4 regions of the Paenibacillus sp. FSL R7-0345 genome follow, and region 3 is predicted to be linked to each of the others. Evidence: riboswitches for the same ligand, from Rfam matches in the RefSeq annotation. Region 3 holds a riboswitch; each other region holds the start of a gene.
What was found. Region 3 has a riboswitch for cyclic di-GMP ahead of NST84_RS19645 (thiamine pyrophosphate-binding protein). Riboswitches for the same ligand answer to the same signal wherever they lie in the genome.
Positions count from the first base shown of each region.

Region 1: it holds a riboswitch for cyclic di-GMP, as region 3 does, so the genes downstream of both, NST84_RS00945 (EAL domain-containing protein) here and NST84_RS19645 (thiamine pyrophosphate-binding protein) in region 3, are expected to answer to the same signal.
Region 2: it holds a riboswitch for cyclic di-GMP, as region 3 does, so the genes downstream of both, NST84_RS29060 (flagellar assembly protein A) here and NST84_RS19645 (thiamine pyrophosphate-binding protein) in region 3, are expected to answer to the same signal.
Region 4: it holds a riboswitch for cyclic di-GMP, as region 3 does, so the genes downstream of both, NST84_RS04740 (PA14 domain-containing protein) here and NST84_RS19645 (thiamine pyrophosphate-binding protein) in region 3, are expected to answer to the same signal.

Region 1 covers NZ_CP152002.1:188,717-193,038, forward strand. The annotation lists RNA gene ssrA (transfer-messenger RNA) at 1-350, shown strand, start outside; gene NST84_RS00940 (Rpn family recombination-promoting nuclease/putative transposase) at 467-1,282, shown strand; cyclic di-GMP riboswitch class I at 1,843-1,938, shown strand; gene NST84_RS00945 (EAL domain-containing protein) at 2,010-4,322, shown strand, end outside.
Region 2 covers NZ_CP152002.1:6,705,387-6,709,708, forward strand. The annotation lists gene NST84_RS29050 (ABC transporter ATP-binding protein) at 1-1,020, opposite strand, end outside; gene NST84_RS29055 (FUSC family protein) at 1,366-2,415, shown strand; cyclic di-GMP riboswitch class I at 2,670-2,759, shown strand; gene NST84_RS29060 (flagellar assembly protein A) at 2,740-4,322, shown strand, end outside.
Region 3 covers NZ_CP152002.1:4,544,021-4,548,342, forward strand. The annotation lists gene NST84_RS19635 (YafY family protein) at 1-467, shown strand, start outside; gene NST84_RS19640 (methyl-accepting chemotaxis protein) at 558-1,808, shown strand; cyclic di-GMP riboswitch class I at 2,001-2,093, shown strand; gene NST84_RS19645 (thiamine pyrophosphate-binding protein) at 2,221-3,861, shown strand; gene NST84_RS19650 (carboxymuconolactone decarboxylase family protein) at 3,888-4,256, shown strand.
Region 4 covers NZ_CP152002.1:1,127,044-1,131,365, reverse strand. The annotation lists gene NST84_RS04740 (PA14 domain-containing protein) at 1-2,542, opposite strand, end outside; cyclic di-GMP riboswitch class I at 2,556-2,635, opposite strand; gene NST84_RS04735 (sugar phosphate nucleotidyltransferase) at 2,774-4,147, opposite strand.

The sequences.
Region 1 (4,322 bases), 2.6 Mb from region 3:
TTCGACGGGGGTAGTTCGAGCATGAGCAGCGAGTAGTGGGGACGCGTCCGCTTTATCAACGCTAAAGCCTATTAAACGGCAAACAACAAAACAACTACGCTTTCGCAGCTTAATAACCTGTGTGCGTGCTTCTACCCTGCATCGCCCATGTGACAGGGATAGGGGCTAACAAGTAGTGGGATACGCTGTCTGGTCTCCGCCTGGGGTCAGCAGAAGAAGATAATCAGGCTGACCCGAAGAGGACCCGGTTACGGGGGGCTTCTAGGGTGACATCAAATCCGTGACTACACTCGTAGAAACTTATGTGCCGTTATCTTCGGACAGGGGTTCGACTCCCCTCGGCTCCATATGGAGTATTTAGAAAGACACCTTTAGGGGTGTCTTTTTTCGTTTTAGGTATTCTCCCTCGAAGCCCATTCAAAATGAAAAATGTTATAATAAATATTAAAGAATGGAGCTGATGCCGATGGATTTACTGGACCCACGTGTTGACTTTGTGTTCAAACGGATATTTGGCAGCGAGAACAATAAGGATGTGCTGCTGGCGTTCCTTAACCGTATTTTCACAGAAGCTGGCGAGCCGCCGCTGACCGAGATCATCCTGATGAATCCTTATACGGATAAAGACGATCCCCACGACAAACAGTCCATCTTAGATGTTTACGCCAAGACCTCTGAAGGCAAACTGATTGATATAGAGATGCAGCTTTTCAATAAGTATGATATAGAGAAACGAACGCTTTTTTATTGGAGCAAACGGTATGCGAGTCAACTGAGTGAGGGAGACAAGTATCCAGAGTTGAAGAAATGCGTAACGATCAACATTTTAAACTATACGTTATTAAAGAATGAACAATATCATAACGTATTTCATTTGCGGGAAGACCGAACAGGGATATCCTTGATTGATGACATCGAGGTTCATTTCTTGGAGTTGCCGAAGCTGGATGAACATAGAGTTCCGTCTGAAGGCGGATTGATCAATTGGCTGTTGTTTCTGAAAGGTGCCGATACATCACAATGGGAGGTGCTGAAGATGAATGAGCCAGGATTGGAGAAGGCAATGGACACCTTGCAATATTTGAGTCAGGATTCAGAGGCTAGACGATTGTATGAGGCCAGACAGAAGTATTTGCATGATGAGGCTTCTATGCTGGGAAGTGCAGAACTAGCAGGTATAAAAAAAGTGGCTAAAAATATGCTTGCCATGAATCTGGACATAACAACGATTGCTAAGGCGACTGGATTAACAGAGCAAGAGATCAATGCTTTGAGAAAGTAATTACTAATTATGCCTCACCTTATACTTCTTTGCCAAGTCAATTCAGATGGGGAGCTTCTAGGGTGACATCAAATCCGTGACTACACTCGTAGAAACTTATGTGCCGTTATCTTCGGACAGGGGTTCGACTCCCCTCGGCTCCATATGGAGTAAAGTGAAAGACACCTTTAAAGGTGTCTTTTTCGTTTTTGCGGCTGTTTTGGATTATACGTGGCGGTTAAAAATCCTATAATGACGCGGTTTCCGGGACATGCTGTTAACAGATACAATGAGTTTCACTGAGGCTATACGGAGACCGGTGGCTTTGGCCTCCACGTAACCCGTAATAAATATGCTCCCCCTTCGGCGTGTGTTTTCGCCTTCCATACCCATCATCCGCCCTTCGATGTTGACCAATGAAGAGATCGTTGCAGTCTGAGCACTCCTACCTGCTATAAGTTGATATGAACGGTGCCATTCAGAAATGCAGAAAATGGTTGTAACACCCAGTAGTATAAACTATAATTAGTGTCAGCTTGTAGATTAATGTCGAATAATGTATTGTCTTTCAGATAATCTCAATAATAATAGGGCACACTCGTTGAAAAACGGGGTCGCAAAACTACAGGGGCTATCACATTTCCAATTCAGATATGTTATGCCAGCCAGTTACCGAAGGCAAGGAAACCTCTCCTTTTCGGGAGAGGTTTTTTGTTGCAATGGGCCTGATTCATAAGGTGGGGGAACAGTGAGTAAATCTAATAAGTCGATTGTATTTATCATAGCTCTGATTGTTTTTGGACTACTAGGTAATATGCTCAACCTATCCCTATTGCTGGGGGTCAATTTTATCTTCGGCAGTATATTCACCTTTTTGATATTGCGGATATATGGTCTTAAATGGGCTCTAGTGGCATCGGCTATTGTAAATGGTTACACGTTGTTTCTTTGGAATCATCCTTACGCTATGTTTGTTTTTGTGCTGGAAACTTTATTTGTCGGCGTCTTCTACAGAGGGAAAAGGATTGTTCTTATTGATAGCCTATATTGGATGATTTTAGGGATGCCCCTCATATGGGTATTCTATCGTTATGCCCTGGATATGAATTTTACCGCTTCCCTGCTGGTTGTGCTTAAGGATGCCGTAAATGGTATTTTAAATGTATTAATTTCCAGTTTAATCTTTACTTATCTGCCTCTTATTAAATGGCCGTCATTCCAAAAACGCAAAATGTCGAGCTCTCTTCATGATGTGCTTTTCAACATATTTGTCACACTTACCTTTATAACTTTGCTTCTGGTGACGGTGATGATCGGCCATGAACAGTATCACAACATGAATGAAAAAATAAAGTCAGAGACTGAACGAGATTCGGCTATCATCTGCGATGATCTCACAGAGTGGGGAAAAGTTCATGTTGCCGCAGTGAATACTTTATCGATGGCGGCGGCTGAGAATAGGATGGAAAAGATGGATTCCTTGCAGCGCCATGTGGCTTATCTACTGGCGTCATATCCCGATTTTATTACATCATACATTGCTGATCGTAACGGAGTTACAAAGCTGTTCTCTCCATTACTGAATGACAAAGGAGAGTCAACGATTGGCTTAAGCTTCTCGGATCGGCCTTACTTTGAATATATGAAAGAAAAACACCAATCCGTTGTTTCCGATGTGTTTCTTGGAAGAGGCGGCGTTAACGAGCCCATTGTGGTTGTAGGCTCCCCTATTATGATTAGCGGCGAATTTACAGGGGTGGCCGTAGGCGCTCTAAATCTTAACTATGTTACAACAGAGTTAAAAAAGCTGGCGAATAATAGACTAATGAATATCACAATCGTAGATAGGCATGACAAGGTTATTGCGAGTACTCGTGATGAACTAGCCGTTATGAACCTGTATAACTGGGCAGAAGGGGGCGAAGTAAGTGAAATAATTGATGGTTTGTATTATTGGTTCCCGGATGCTGTCAGAAATCCAATGAGAAGATGGGGAGAATCCTCCTATTTCAAGATCATGACAATTCCGCAAATGGGTGATTGGAGTATTATTGTCGAGACACCGATTGCCCCCTATCGCGACCGCTTATATAGCTACTACATAAAAATATTCAGTATTTTATTGGCCTGTGGATTGATATTTATTTTTATTTCTAATGTAATCAGTGGAATCATTGTTCGACCGATTAAGCTTTTGACCTACACAACCACCAATTTACCTGAGAAAATAGCCAAGAACCAGATCGTGAACTGGAAAGGAAGCTTTATACAAGAAATTAATACGCTTATATCTAACAGCAGGGATACGGCCGCGAGACTTCAAAGCATGTTTGCTGAGATTCAACTCCTCGCCTATTACGACAGCTTGACCGGTTTACCCAATAGAGTCTACTTTAATCAACGATTACAAGCTTACTTGGAGGAAGCCGGCGACTATGGTCACACAGCCGCAGTTCTATTCATCGATCTAGATCGATTTAAGATGGTAAATGATACGTTCGGTCATACAAGTGGCGATCAGTTATTAAAGCTGGTAGTTGTGAGGGTTCAAGAATGTCTTGGTCAGGATGCGATCCTCTCAAGAATGGGTGGAGATGAATTCATCGCCTTACTTCCCAACATGACCCGCGAACAATCGGAACAAATCGCCCAAGCTGTTCTTGCGGCATTTAAGATACCCATTTCGCTAAGTGATCATGAGGTCTATACCACACCAAGTATCGGTATCAGCCTCTTTCCAAGGGATGGAGACAGTGAGATGGAACTTATTAAGAATGCAGATCAAGCGATGTACATGGTTAAAAAGACAGGGCGTAATGGTTACAGTTTCTATGAGGGGAAGCTTAATACGTCATTATCAAACCAAATGAGCTTGGAGACTATGCTTCATAAAGCTTTAGATAATCATGAGTTTGAACTATTCTATCAGCCCCGGATGGAATTGAAGACAGGCCAAATTATCGGACTAGAGGCTCTGATTCGATGGCGCCATCCCGTTCAGGGTATGATTAGCCCCGCGGAATTTATACCGATTGCCGAAGAAAGCGGTCTGATTAGCCCC
Region 2 (4,322 bases), 2.2 Mb from region 3:
AAGCCCGATTTCGCTGCCTACCTCCGCTTTGCGCGTGGAGTGCACCAGCCATTCGTGGCCGGATTCGTCATAACAGCTGATCTCATAGTGTACGCCGCGGAACAGCTGGGAGTCGACACGCACCTTCAGCTTACCCTGCTCAAGTGTGGAAATTTCCAGATCCTCAGGGCGGATAACAATCTCTACCGATTCATTCGGCCGCAGCCCGGCATCCAGACATTCAAACCGGTGGCCGCCCCACTCCACCAGATAATCCTCGATCATCACGCCCGGCACAATATTCGACTCTCCAATGAAGTCAGCGACAAAGCGGTTGATCGGCTCATCGTAAATATCGTTCGGCGTGCCGCTCTGCTCGATTTTCCCCTTGTTCATGACAAAGATCCAGTCCGACATCGCCAGCGCTTCCTCCTGGTCATGGGTAACGAAAATAAACGTAATGCCAAGACGCTGCTGCATTTCCCGCAGGATATACTGCATTTCGGTGCGCAGCTTCAGGTCAAGTGCTGACAACGGCTCGTCCAGCAGCAGCACCTGCGGCTCATTAACGATCGCACGGGCAATGGCCACACGCTGTCTCTGGCCGCCCGACATTTCGTTAATTGCACGCTGGTCGTAGCCGACCAGATTGACGAAGCGCAGCGCTTCCTGCACCTTTTGAGTAATAACATCCTTTTTAAGCTTCTTGATCCGCAGACCGAAGGCCACATTCTCAAATACGTTCAGATGCGGGAACAGGGCATAGTCCTGAAATACCGTATTAACCTGACGCTCATTAGCGGGAATGTGGTTGATCATTTTACCGTTCAGATAAATGGAGCCTTCCGTCGGTTCCGCAAAGCCGGCAATGAGACGCAGAATGGTCGTCTTGCCGCAGCCGGAGGGGCCCAGCAGTGTATAGAATTTGCCGCGTTCGATTTCGAAGCTGACGCCTTTTAACACGGCCTCCTCATCATCATACTGCTTAGTAACCTGGTCAAAAGAAATAATAGTGCCTTCCGGGGTAGCTATAGCTAACAACCTCCTTACCTTATGTAATACAACCTATTTTACCCTTATCTTACAGTGCACAATCGGCTTCTACCGGCGGAGCCCCGCCTGTACCGACAATTCCGCCCCTGCTTCGACAACATTTCATATTATATAGCATATCGGATGAATCCCATATATGCGATAACGAACAATGTAAACACTCAGACCTAATCTTAACAACTTCGTAAAATATCGGCCCGGCACGCCCGCTTTGAGATGCTATAATGAAAACGGCTGAAACAGCTATGAAAATTTCCCTTTTTACGAAAGAAGATGACTGAAATGAACGAGGGGTTACAGGAACGCCTTGAAAAATTTGGATTATCCCTTTATATGATACGGATTACACTGGCCGCTACCCTCTCCTGGCTGGCCGTCCACCGCCTTTATGGCGACCATTACCTATACTTTGCACCGCTGGCTGCAATTCTGATCACTCAGGGCACAGTGAAGGCTTCACTGGAAAAAGGCTGCTACCGCCTGCTTGGCATTGTGCTTGGCGGAACAGTCAGCCTGGTTGTCGGCCGCTTCATGGATATCAGCATTGTCTCCATCCTGCTGATTCTGCTGATCGGCATCGGCGTCGCCACCGCCTGCCGGATTAATATCCAGGCTGTCTCGCAGGTTGGCGTAACTGCCGTGCTTGCACTCACCTTCTACCATGACCATTATGTCGTATGGCGGCTCGCCGAAACGCTGATCGGTGTACTCATCGCCCTCTTGATTAATATCATTGTCGTCCCGCCGAAGGGCTTCGCTAAAGTGAAGGGTCTGGCGCTTGAAGGAAGCCTGCTGCTGGCTGATTCTTTAAGCAGACTCGCTGCCGGCGGCAGAAACGGCGAGCCTGCCCGTGATATGCTGAAACGCTCCGGCGGACTGCTCGCGAAGAGCAGCAGCCTGCAGAAGGAGCTGCTGCACACGCTGTCGCACTATCCTTGCCGTAAAGATATGCGCGGGCTGGTCCAGGCTACTTCGCATTTGCAGAAGGTTCACTTTTATCTTCAGGAGATTGCCGAAGAGCTTACCCTGCTGCCTGCCCACTACGCTGCCTCGGACCGGATGAACGAGGTGTTGTCCGCAGCAGCTGACTGCATCGCCCTGTACGGCACCAGAACACTGTCTGATGCCGAAGCCCGGCGCCAGCTGCCGGAATGCCTGCGCCGGGCGCGCGAGCTGCAGCTGTCCTGGTTCTCGGAGCTGCAGGCCGAATGCCCGCTGACCGCGATCCGTGATCTCGGCGCCGTCTTTTCTCACCTGAACCGGGTGCTTGATGTAATTGAACAGGCCGATTATGCGGCCGTTTCCGCCGCGCCCGTGCCGGTTAGAGGCGAAGCGGCCCGCAGTATCCGCCTCGGCAGCAAAGGACTCTCCCACAAGCTGTAAGCTTGGGAGGGCCCTTTTTTTATAGTTTTTTATGTCCCGGCGTCTGACTGGAGATAAAGACCCATTACCGGCTTGCACACCGTACTTCAGCTGCACTTTCCGGATGAATTTACAGTTGAAAACTCGCTGCACAAGTATTAAAATTAAGCTTATTTGCAGCAGTGCCTAAATTCAGTACTATAGCACCAGTTATGAATCTTTATTGTCAACTCTGACCCAATAAATGACCTCAGGCTGAATGTTTATCAATGTCTCATGTATAAAGGCAAACTGTCTGAAAGGGCAGGACGCAAAGCAATGGGCCTAACAATGCTATGTGCATTCATGGCTGCCAGGCTGCCGGTTTCGGATCATTCTAAAAGCGAGGTTAAAACAATGCCGCATCACACCCTTGAACAGCCACGGCATGCGTTCAGCACCGGGCCTTCCTTCAGCTCTGACCACTCAACGTATTCTTCCGCCCAGTCCCGGCCGCTTAGCGGGACACCCGGCAATGAGGAGAAGAACGGAAAGGTCATCGTGCAGAACGACCAGATCTTTATCACTCCTCCCTTACCCGGCGGCAAGGCTGCCGTTATCTCTGCCCTTCACCCCGTTGTCCTCAAGATTAACCGGATCAAAGTAAATGAGCCTGCCGCCATCACTTCATCTGTCCAGCTGAGCTGGGAAATCAGCGAGAAGCCGCAGTACCAGATTACCGTGTCTGAAGACGGGCTAAGCGCTTATTTTACACTCTACCGGGTTGAAAAGTATGCCTGGAAGCTGGTCAATTGCCCCGCCTCGGCCCAGGTCTGTGTCCGGGCAGAGCCGAATTATGATCTGCTCCTGTCCAGGCTGACCGTCAATCAGATCCTGGCCGACTTCTCCTCAAGCTCCTTTATGCCTAATCTCAACATTCCTGCCCTGTATGCCGAGCTGAATAATCCGACCTATCTTCCGGTTTGTATCGCTGTGGGCAAGCCGCCGCTGCCTGGAATAGACGGCCGGCTGGAGCTGCCGGCCAGGCTGCCCGGGACTGATGACGATGTTCCTGATTATCCGGAGATTCCTTCTGCGCGGACAGGCGGGATACTTGCCCGCAAGCTGCCTCCGCAGGAAGGAAGGCCCGGCTTCAATGTGCACGGCAGCATTTTGCCACCGCCCCGGCCGGAGGATATTACCCTGAAGCCTGCTGATTGCTATTCCCTGCTCCCGGGCGGCGAAATTGTCGCACTCCGCGATGGACGGCCGCGGATTACAGGCTGGGGAACCCGGACTATGAGCATTGATTTTCCGGAAACCCATATCATCCAGGAGAGCATGACATCAGCAGACAGTCCTGTTCTATTCGCAGGAGATGTAATAGCCCCGGACGGAATCGCGGATCACTGTACTATAGAAGTATTAGGAAACGTATACATATCCGGCGACGTCCGTCATGCCGTCATTGCCGCTACCGGCAGTGTAGTCATCCGCGGCAAGGTTACAGACAGCCACATTTATTGCGGCGACTGTGGTGCAATACAGCACCGGCTGCATCAATTCCCGAGTCAGCTGATGGAGGAGCTGATGCTGCTCAGAAATGCCGCCCTGATGCTGGAGGAGAATCTCCGCTCCCGTCAGCAGCCTGTGAAGTACGGGCTGGTCGTGCTGCTCCTGCTGGAGGGCAAATACGCCCATCTCCCCGGCCTGATGAAGGGTCTGCAGGAGCTGCTTGCCGGGAACGGGCCGGCTGCCCCTGTTGACACCAGGCAGCTGAAGCATATGCTGGAGATTTTTCTGCACCCCGGACAGTTCACCGAATTCATTAATGATGCTGTGCTCGTTACCTTCCTCGATCTGCTGGAGGAGCTTCGTGACGGGGTTCTACACATGCATGAGGGTAATGTCCGGCTTGATCTCGCCCAGGCGGAGAATTGTCTGCTCCG
Region 3 (4,322 bases):
TAGCCAAACGCGGTGTCTGGTATGTTGCTGCCCAATGCGGGGGAGAGATGCGGACCTACAGGGTCTCGCGCATAACAGAGGCCCGCATGACCGGCGAAGCTTTTATCCGGCCGGCAGGATTTGACCTGGCACACTACTGGGAGGAGTCCACCGCTTCTTTCAAGGCAGCCCTGCCCCGTTATCCTGTTACCCTGCTGCTTAGCAGCTCCGGCCTGAACGATCTTCAGCGGGAGCGTTACGTTACCATCCTTACAGTGCAGCAGTCCTCCAGAGCAGACTGGGTAGAGGTTCAGGCAGAGTTCAACACCCTGGAATCTGCCTGCAAAATAATCTTGTCTTTGGGGCAGACAGCTATGGTGGCTGAACCCCGGGAACTGCTCGACAGGCTGATAACCGCTTTGCGGGAGACCTGTGTTTTATATGAAAAGGTTACGCAAAACTATCCATCCGGGGAAATGGAATTTTGAAGTTTTATGTCAGTTTTTACAGTAGACTGTTCCCCCGCATATCACCTATACTATACCAATACACACCATTTTTTTAGGGGGAACTTTATTATGGATTGGATGACCAAGCTTCCATTAAAGCAGAGAATTGTAGCCGGCTGTTATCTTGTCGCCGCTTTGTTCGCTGTTCCGGTTTTGATTACATTGGTAATCATGGGCAAAATCATTCTCGGCATTATTCTTATTGCAGCACTTGCCGGACTTACTTATCCTCTGGCACGTTTTGTCGAGAGAACGCTTACATCTTCTTTTGACGAGTTCTCCAATGTTACCCACACTATTGCCAAAGGCGATTTTACAAGCCGCGCGGATGAAAGCGGGTCAATGGGTGAAGTAAGCCGCTCCTTCAACATTATGATCGACAAGCTCAAGAAAATTTTGACCGAAGCCTCACAGATCACCCGCCATGTTATGGATGCCAGCAGAGGGATTGAAGACAAGAACCACAGCCTCAAAATCGTAATGGCCCAGGTTGCCTCCTCCTCCAATGAACTGGCTGTCGGTGCCAACGAAATTTCGGCAGATATCGCCGACATGACGGAATCGATCAAGGACATTGAGACCAAAGTAGCCAACTATACGCATTCCACCAAAGAAATGAATAAGCGCTCTATACATACGCTCGAACTGGTTGAACAAGGACGGCTGTCGGTAGATACCCAGGCTGAAGGCATGCGCAAAAATATCGAAGCTACGAACAAGGTCGCGGATACGGTTGAGGCCCTCTCGCAGAATGCCCGCGGCATTTCCATGATTGCCAAAACCATCAATGAAATCGCAGAACAGACCAATCTGCTGTCCTTGAATGCTTCGATTGAGGCAGCACGCGCCGGTGAGCACGGCCGCGGCTTTGCCGTGGTCGCCCAGGAGGTGCGCAAGCTGGCCGAGGAATCGACAGCATCCACCAAAGAAGTATTCAGCCTGATCCGCAGCATCGAATCCGATATCAAGCAGGCTGTGGAGAATATCGCCATCAATGAAGAAGTTGTACAGGTGCAAAATGAGCTGATCGTAGAGACTGCCCACATCTTCTCGCAGATTGTACAAAGCGTCCAATACATAACGGAGCAGATCTCCTCCTTCTCGCAGGAAAGTGACCTGATGCTGGAGAGCGCACTCAAAATATCCGGCGCCATCGAGAATATATCCGCGATTACCCAGCAGACAGCAGCCGGCACCGAGGAAGTATCCGCGGCAATGAACGAACAGATCAACGCCCTGCAGTCTGTAGCCGATGAAACCGATAAAATGACCCAGGCAGTGTTCCAGCTGCAGAAAACTATCCATATTTTCAAATTCTAAGCTGGTTCCCAAGCCCTAAAGCTGCCGCTCAAAATGAGCGGCAGCTTGTTTATATTTAGGCTCCAGGATTCACCAAATCGTACTGCAATTCGTCAAATTTCGTATATTTCCGCATTATTGTATTGACAATGATAGAGCTATAAATATATTGTAAAAGTAAATTTAACCAATAAATATTATCCATAGACCCAAATCAAATATCAGCAAAATTCTCCGAAAGGAAATGACGCAAAGCCATGGATCTACAGTCTCAGTTTCTGGGACCAGGATAGCCAGGTTGCAGCCGGGACGTTAGAATCATTACGTCCCTTAAGGTTATATGTGCAACTGGCCTGTGCTCATTTGAGCACAGGTATTCTATTGTCTGTCGCTAGAGTCGCTAGAATCGCTAGAAAAATACACAACGGATAGGGTGGAGCATTTGAAAACAGTCGCAGATTATATGGCAGAGGCGCTTCGCAGCCTCGGCGTTACACATTCCTTTGGTATTATCGGCAAATCTATTTGTCCTATAGCTCTTAAGATGGTTGATTACGGCATCGAATTTATTCCGAGCAGACATGAGTCCAGCTCCGGCTTCGAAGCCGCCGGCTATGCACTCAAAACCGGAGGACTCGGAGTTGCCTTCGGTACATCAGGTCCCGGAGGCACTAACCTGCTCACCGCAGCAGCACATGCCAAAGCCAATAATCTTCCTGTCCTCTTCATTACTGGACACCAGTCGATTAAAGAGCTGGGAATTCCGCAGTGCCAGGATTCCTCTTCATATCTCGCTGATCTGGCGGATATGTTCAGACCCGCTACGCTCTTCAGCAAGCTGGTAGAGCGCGGTGATCATTTCAGCACTATTTTTAATCATGCCATTTCTATTGCCCTTAGCGGCAAACGCGGTCCGGTGCATCTGTGCATTCCATTTGATGTCCAGACAGAAATGCTCGAAGAATGCCGGATTGTTATTCCTGAACACGAGAAGCTGGTCAGCATCGGTAATTTTGAACGCGTAATTGCAGCAATCAACGAATCTTCGCGTCCGCTGATCATTGCGGGTAAAGGTATAAACCGCTCCGGTACCCACCAGGAGCTGGTACAACTGGCTGAAACCTTCAACATTCCTGTCGTCACCAGTCCTGGAGGAAAAGGCGCCATCGCCTGGGATCACCCGCTGTATCACGGTCCGGTAGGTGTAGGCGGCTGCAAGCACGGGGATGACCTGCTGAACAACAGTGATCTGTATATTGTGCTTGGTTCCCGTCTGAGTGATATGACGATCTGCAACCTCAAAGCAGAGAATCATCCGGCCAAGCTGATCCAGTTCGATTCCGACCCTACCTTTGTCGGCAAGATTCTTCAATCGCAGACCATATCGGTCAGCGGGGACTTGCGTGACAATCTGAGCTATTACCTGGAGAAGATCGACAGAGATACGGTTGTCAGACATGAAATAACAGTAGAAGCTAATTACCGGGACGAGCTGCCAGAGCTGCCTAAGCTCTCCATCGCTTCAGTCCTGAGCACTTTAAGCGATCAGATTCCTTATAACAGCTCGGTATTTGTAGATGACGGCAGCCACGGCTTCCATGCTGTGAAATGGTACAACGTCAAGAAGCCGGGAAGCTTTATCTTTGATGCCTACTTTGCCTGCATGGGCAACTCCATCGGCATGTCAATCGGGGCCAAGGCTGCCGCCCCTGACGAAACTGTCTTCTGCATTACCGGTGATGGCTGCTTCATGATGCTTGGTGCTGAAATTAACACCGCTGTGTGCAAGGACCTTCCGGTTATTTTCATCGTGGTCAACAACATGCAGCTTGATATGGCCCTTAAAGGCATGGAGAAGACAACCGGCAGAATCGACGGCACCCTCTTCGAGGTTCCGATGGATGCAGCGAAATTCGGTGAATCCCTTGGAGCTGTAGGCTTCAAGTGTGAAACGGCGGAACAATTCGCGGCAGCTATTGAAGATGCGGTAGCCTTGAACAAAGTAGCCGTAATCGAGCTGCTCACTGACCGTGACGAGATGCCTCCGACAGCGCACCGTGTATTGAATCTTTAATTAACATCATTCAGGGGGTTTTTTAAGTGGAAAGTTCAGTGAACAGCGGACTTAAGCATTTTACCAATCTGTCCGGGGATTATGGCAATAAACAGCTGGCGCCGATCAAAGAGCATTTTCCGGAGCTGGCTGAATATATTATGGGCAATGCCTATGGCGATATTTTTCAGCGGACCACAATCGGTGCCGACTGGAAGGAAATTGCTGTCATCTCGGCCCTGATTACGATGGGCCAATATGAACAGCTGGGTGTTCATTATGTAATGGCACTGCGTGTCGGCATGACGGTCGACCAGATTAAGGGCATTCTGCTGCACCTGGTACCGGCAATCGGCGCTCCGCGGATAATCTCGGCTTTTAATGTATTGCTTGCTACTCTGGAAGAAATCAAGTAATTAAAGAACCGGCAGTCTGATTGTATATCTTTCGTTTTGGGGGCTGGAAGGAATGGGCAGGTTTGT
Region 4 (4,322 bases), 3.4 Mb from region 3:
CATCAGTACGCACCAGAGCAGGAGCTCCGCTCAGCTGCATATTGTTAAAATACTCCGCCTGCAGTCCGTTTACTGCCGGTGCTGCTGTTGGTACCGGTGTCGGCACTGGTGTAGGCGCCGGTGTTGGTACTGGTGTCGGCACTGGTGTAGGCGCCGGTGTTGGTACTGGTGTTGGCACCGGAGTCGGTGTTGCTGTTGGCGACGGCGTTACTGTTACTGCTGCATTGTCAGCAGCATTCTTTGCAAATAATGCACTTGCCGGAACAACTGCCTTCGGCTGGCTTGGGCTCTGCCACATCATACGGACACTTGCATCGCCCGCATTCTCATAATATTCAACTTTAATGTCATACAATTGTCCCGCCTGCAGGGCAATGCTGCCGGTACGCTCGGTACCGCTTTGCTTCACCCAGCTGTCGATGACTGCTGTGCCGTTAACCCAGACGCGGATACCGTCATCCGAATTGGTAACGAACTGGTACATTTCGCTGTAGGCCGGCTTGATCTGGCCGGTCCAGCGGATCGAAAATCCGTCAACCGGAAGCACCGGGTCTGGAGCTGTCTGCCGCCAGCTGAAGTTAAGCTGTTCGTCATTGCGCACAAGCACCGGAGTACCGGATAGTGTCATATTTTTAAAATACTCACCGGTTAGGCCATTCATTACAGATTCCTGTGATGCCGAATCTGCTGCCAGCCCCGGCTTGGCAGCCTGTGCCGGCGAAGCGGTTGGCGCTGCAGTCGGTGCTGGTGTAGCCGTTGGTGCTACGGTTGGTGCTGCAGTCGGTACTGGTGTAGCCGTTGGTGCTACGGTTGGTGCTGCAGTCGGTACTGGTGTAGCCGTTGGTGCCGCAGTTGGTACTGGTGTAGCCGTTGCTGCCGGTGCTGCTGCTGCCTGACTGGCCGGATTCTTTACAAACAATGCGCTTGCCGGAACAACTACCTTCGGCTGGCTTGGGCTCTGCCACATCATACGGACACTTGCATCGCCTGCATTTTCATAATATTCAACTTTAATGTCGTACAATTGTCCGGCCTGCAGGGCAATGCTGCCGGTGCGCTCAGTACCGCTCTGCTTCATCCAGCTGTCGATGACTGCTGTGCCGTTAACCCAGACGCGGATACCGTCATCCGAGTTGGTAACGAACTGATACGTTTCGCTGTAGGCCGGCTTGATCTGGCCGGTCCACCGGATCGAAAATCCGTCAACCGGAAGCACCGGGGCCGGGGCTGTCTGCCGCCAGCTGAAGTTAAGCTGTTCGTCATTGCGCACAAGCACCGGAGTACCGGTCAGTGTCATGTTTTTGAAATACTCGCCTTTAAGTCCGTTAACCACCGGCTCCTGCAATTCAGGTGCTGGTACCGGGGCTGCTGCCACTGGTGCCGCTGTTGGTACCGGTGTTGCTGTTGGCTTCACTGTCGGTGTTGGCGTAGCTGTCGGTGTTGCTGTCGGCTTTACTGTTGGTGTTGGTGTGGCTGTTGGTGTAGCTTTCGGTGCTACCCATGTTTTATACGTGTCACGTGTCAGGGTGTAGCTGTCATTCATAAAGGTTTTGATGGTATCTGTACTGTTGTTTTCATACAGCATTTTTCCCCAGTTCATCATAAAGACGTACTTCTGCTGGGAAAGCTTCAGCTTTGCAATACTTGGCATTTCACCATTTTCACCGATACCAATCGGTTTACCGGCGGCAAGGCTGAGCAGGCTGTCATAATATTTGTTCAAAAAGTCGTTATTATATATATCTGCTGCGAGCACATCCACTTTATCCGCACCCGGGTAAGTCAGTTCATAAGGATCGGAATTGGAGTTGGGAGCATTCGGATTCCACACCCACAGCAAATTGTTTAATTGATGAACGTTAACAAAACGGTCATACATGATATTCCACAGCGCGGCAAAATTATTTTTCTTGCCCCACCAGAACCAGCCGCCGTTCATTTCATGGTAAGGTCTCCAGAGAATAGGAACTCCAGCATCCCGCAAACTTTTGAGCGAAACGGCCACTTTATCAAGATCGGCAATCAGAGCGTTGTACTCTGTGGTTCCGGGTGTTACGTATTTGTTGAATTCAGCCTGGCTGATATTCTTCTGTACATTTCCCCAGTCATATTTGGTGCCGGGCAGGTTCTGGTGAAAAGTCATGGCTACGATTCCGCCAGCCTTATACCAGTTGGTCGCGCTCCAGACGATGTTTTTACGCTGCGCAGCTACTCCACTCTCTGTCTGTCCGCCAATCGCTCCAAGCTCATAACCGTGAAGCGCTGCGTATTGCCCGCTTGTCGCCTTCAGCTTGTTACTGATTTCATCAGGACTTTCAAAATAGTCATGCTGACCTGAAATAATCCCGTTACCGGAAATAGAGTACAGGTTGTTCAACAGCTTGACTGCTTCCGCTGAAGCGTTAGGGTTTACTGGTGCTCCGGTCACAGAAGCAGCATGCGCAGATGACGGGGCAAGTCCTAAGCCCATTGGCACAGCAGACAAAAATACGGCCACAGACAACACGGCGGACAACAGACGAGACTTACGGTAAGCTTTCAACTTTTATCTTCCTTTCGGTAGCCAGGCTGCCACTTGGTAGAGGCCCTATAGCTTTGCGTCCCTATCTTTCGAGTAGGTTTGCCTTTGTCGTTTTTGAAGGAGTTATCCTTCTTACCGTAAGTATCGACTCTATGAAGTTGTAGGTTTATAGCAAAAATGAAGATTTATTAATAAATGGTTCTAAATACCTGTTTCAGCCTTGTGGAACTTGGTTAAATAGATAAATTAGGCCTATGAAATAAACTGGTGTAATTCAATATCTTCCCAGTCCAGCGTAATCCGGATGTTGTCCTCTTCCACCAGCTCAGACCCGCTCTGCACCTCGATAAACTCCACATCGGTCAGCGCCAGGATCGCATGCTTTGTTCCTTCCGGGATGCGTACGACATCGCCAGCCTTCACTTTATGCATCTTTTCATTGATGACAATACTTGCTTCCCCGCTCACAAAAGTCCAGATTTCACTGCGTTTGTGATGTAGCTGGTAGCTGATATTTTTTCCCTGCTCGATAAAAATCCGCTTCGTCAGTACTTCATTGCCCTCATCATATTTCACATAGTCGATAACTTTATAGTGACCCCAGCGGCGTTCCTCGTACATCGGTCTTTGTTCATGCGATTTCAGCACTTCCTTGATTCGCGGGCTTTCCGCCTTATGCGTAACCAGGATTCCGTCAGGGCTGGCCGCGATGATCAGGTCCTTGGCCCCGATGACTGTAATCGGAATGTCCAGCTCATTGATCAGGCAGGTCCGTTCGGAATCGGAGGTAACCACGCCCTTGCCGACCAGGTTGCTGCTCATCTCCTCGGTCAGCGTATTCCAGGTGCCCAGATCCTTCCAGAAGCCGGCATACGGCTGAACGACGATTTTTTCTTCTTTTTCCACCACTTCGTAATCAAAGCTGATGGAAGCCATCAGTTTGTATTGCTTCTGCAGCTCCTCGTAATTAAGCGGCAATCCTTTGCTCTGCAGAATATCCAGCAGATAACCGAGGCGGAAAGCGAATACGCCGCAGTTCCAAAGGGCGCCTTTGCTGATCAGGCCTTCTGCCTGCACACGGTCAGGCTTTTCCTGGAAATGGCTCACCTGAAGGTAGCCGCTTGCCCCCGCCGCATCACTGGTCGGAATGATATATCCGTATTTCTCTGACGCATGCTCAGGCACTACGCCCATCAGCGCCAGATTTGCGCCGCTCTCCTCCATCGTCTGCTCCAGCCGGACTACCGTATCGAAGAAGGAAGCCTCCACATAAGGATCGACCGGCAGGATAGCCACTGTCTCCGCCGGAGATACGCCGGCGATGGAATACAGGTAAGCCGCTGTCAGTGCAATGGCCGGGAAGGTATCGCGGCGTTCCGGCTCCACGATAATCGGCACATGGCTGCCGAGCTGGCTCTGGATGGACTCTACTTGGCTGCGGCCTGTAGCGAGGTAGGATGAGCCCGTCATCCCCGCTTCCTCCAGCTGTCTCCAGACCCGCTGTACCATCGATTCCGGTTCACCCGCCGGGCTTTCCAGTACCTTCAGAAATTGCTTGGAACGTGAGTCATTGGATAATGGCCAGAGCCGTTTACCTGAACCGCCTGATAGAAGTACTAGTTTCATGGGGAACCCCTCCTTGGTATGTGTGACGCGAAAATTTCGGGTTGTTATTGGGAGCTGTATGCTGATGAACGCTAGGATGCTCCTCTGGAATTCTTTATTGCTGCGCAAGATTCTTAGAGATTGCACTTTTATTAGAGTCACTCCAAGGAATGTTTGGGCTTCCGGCCGCTGTTGT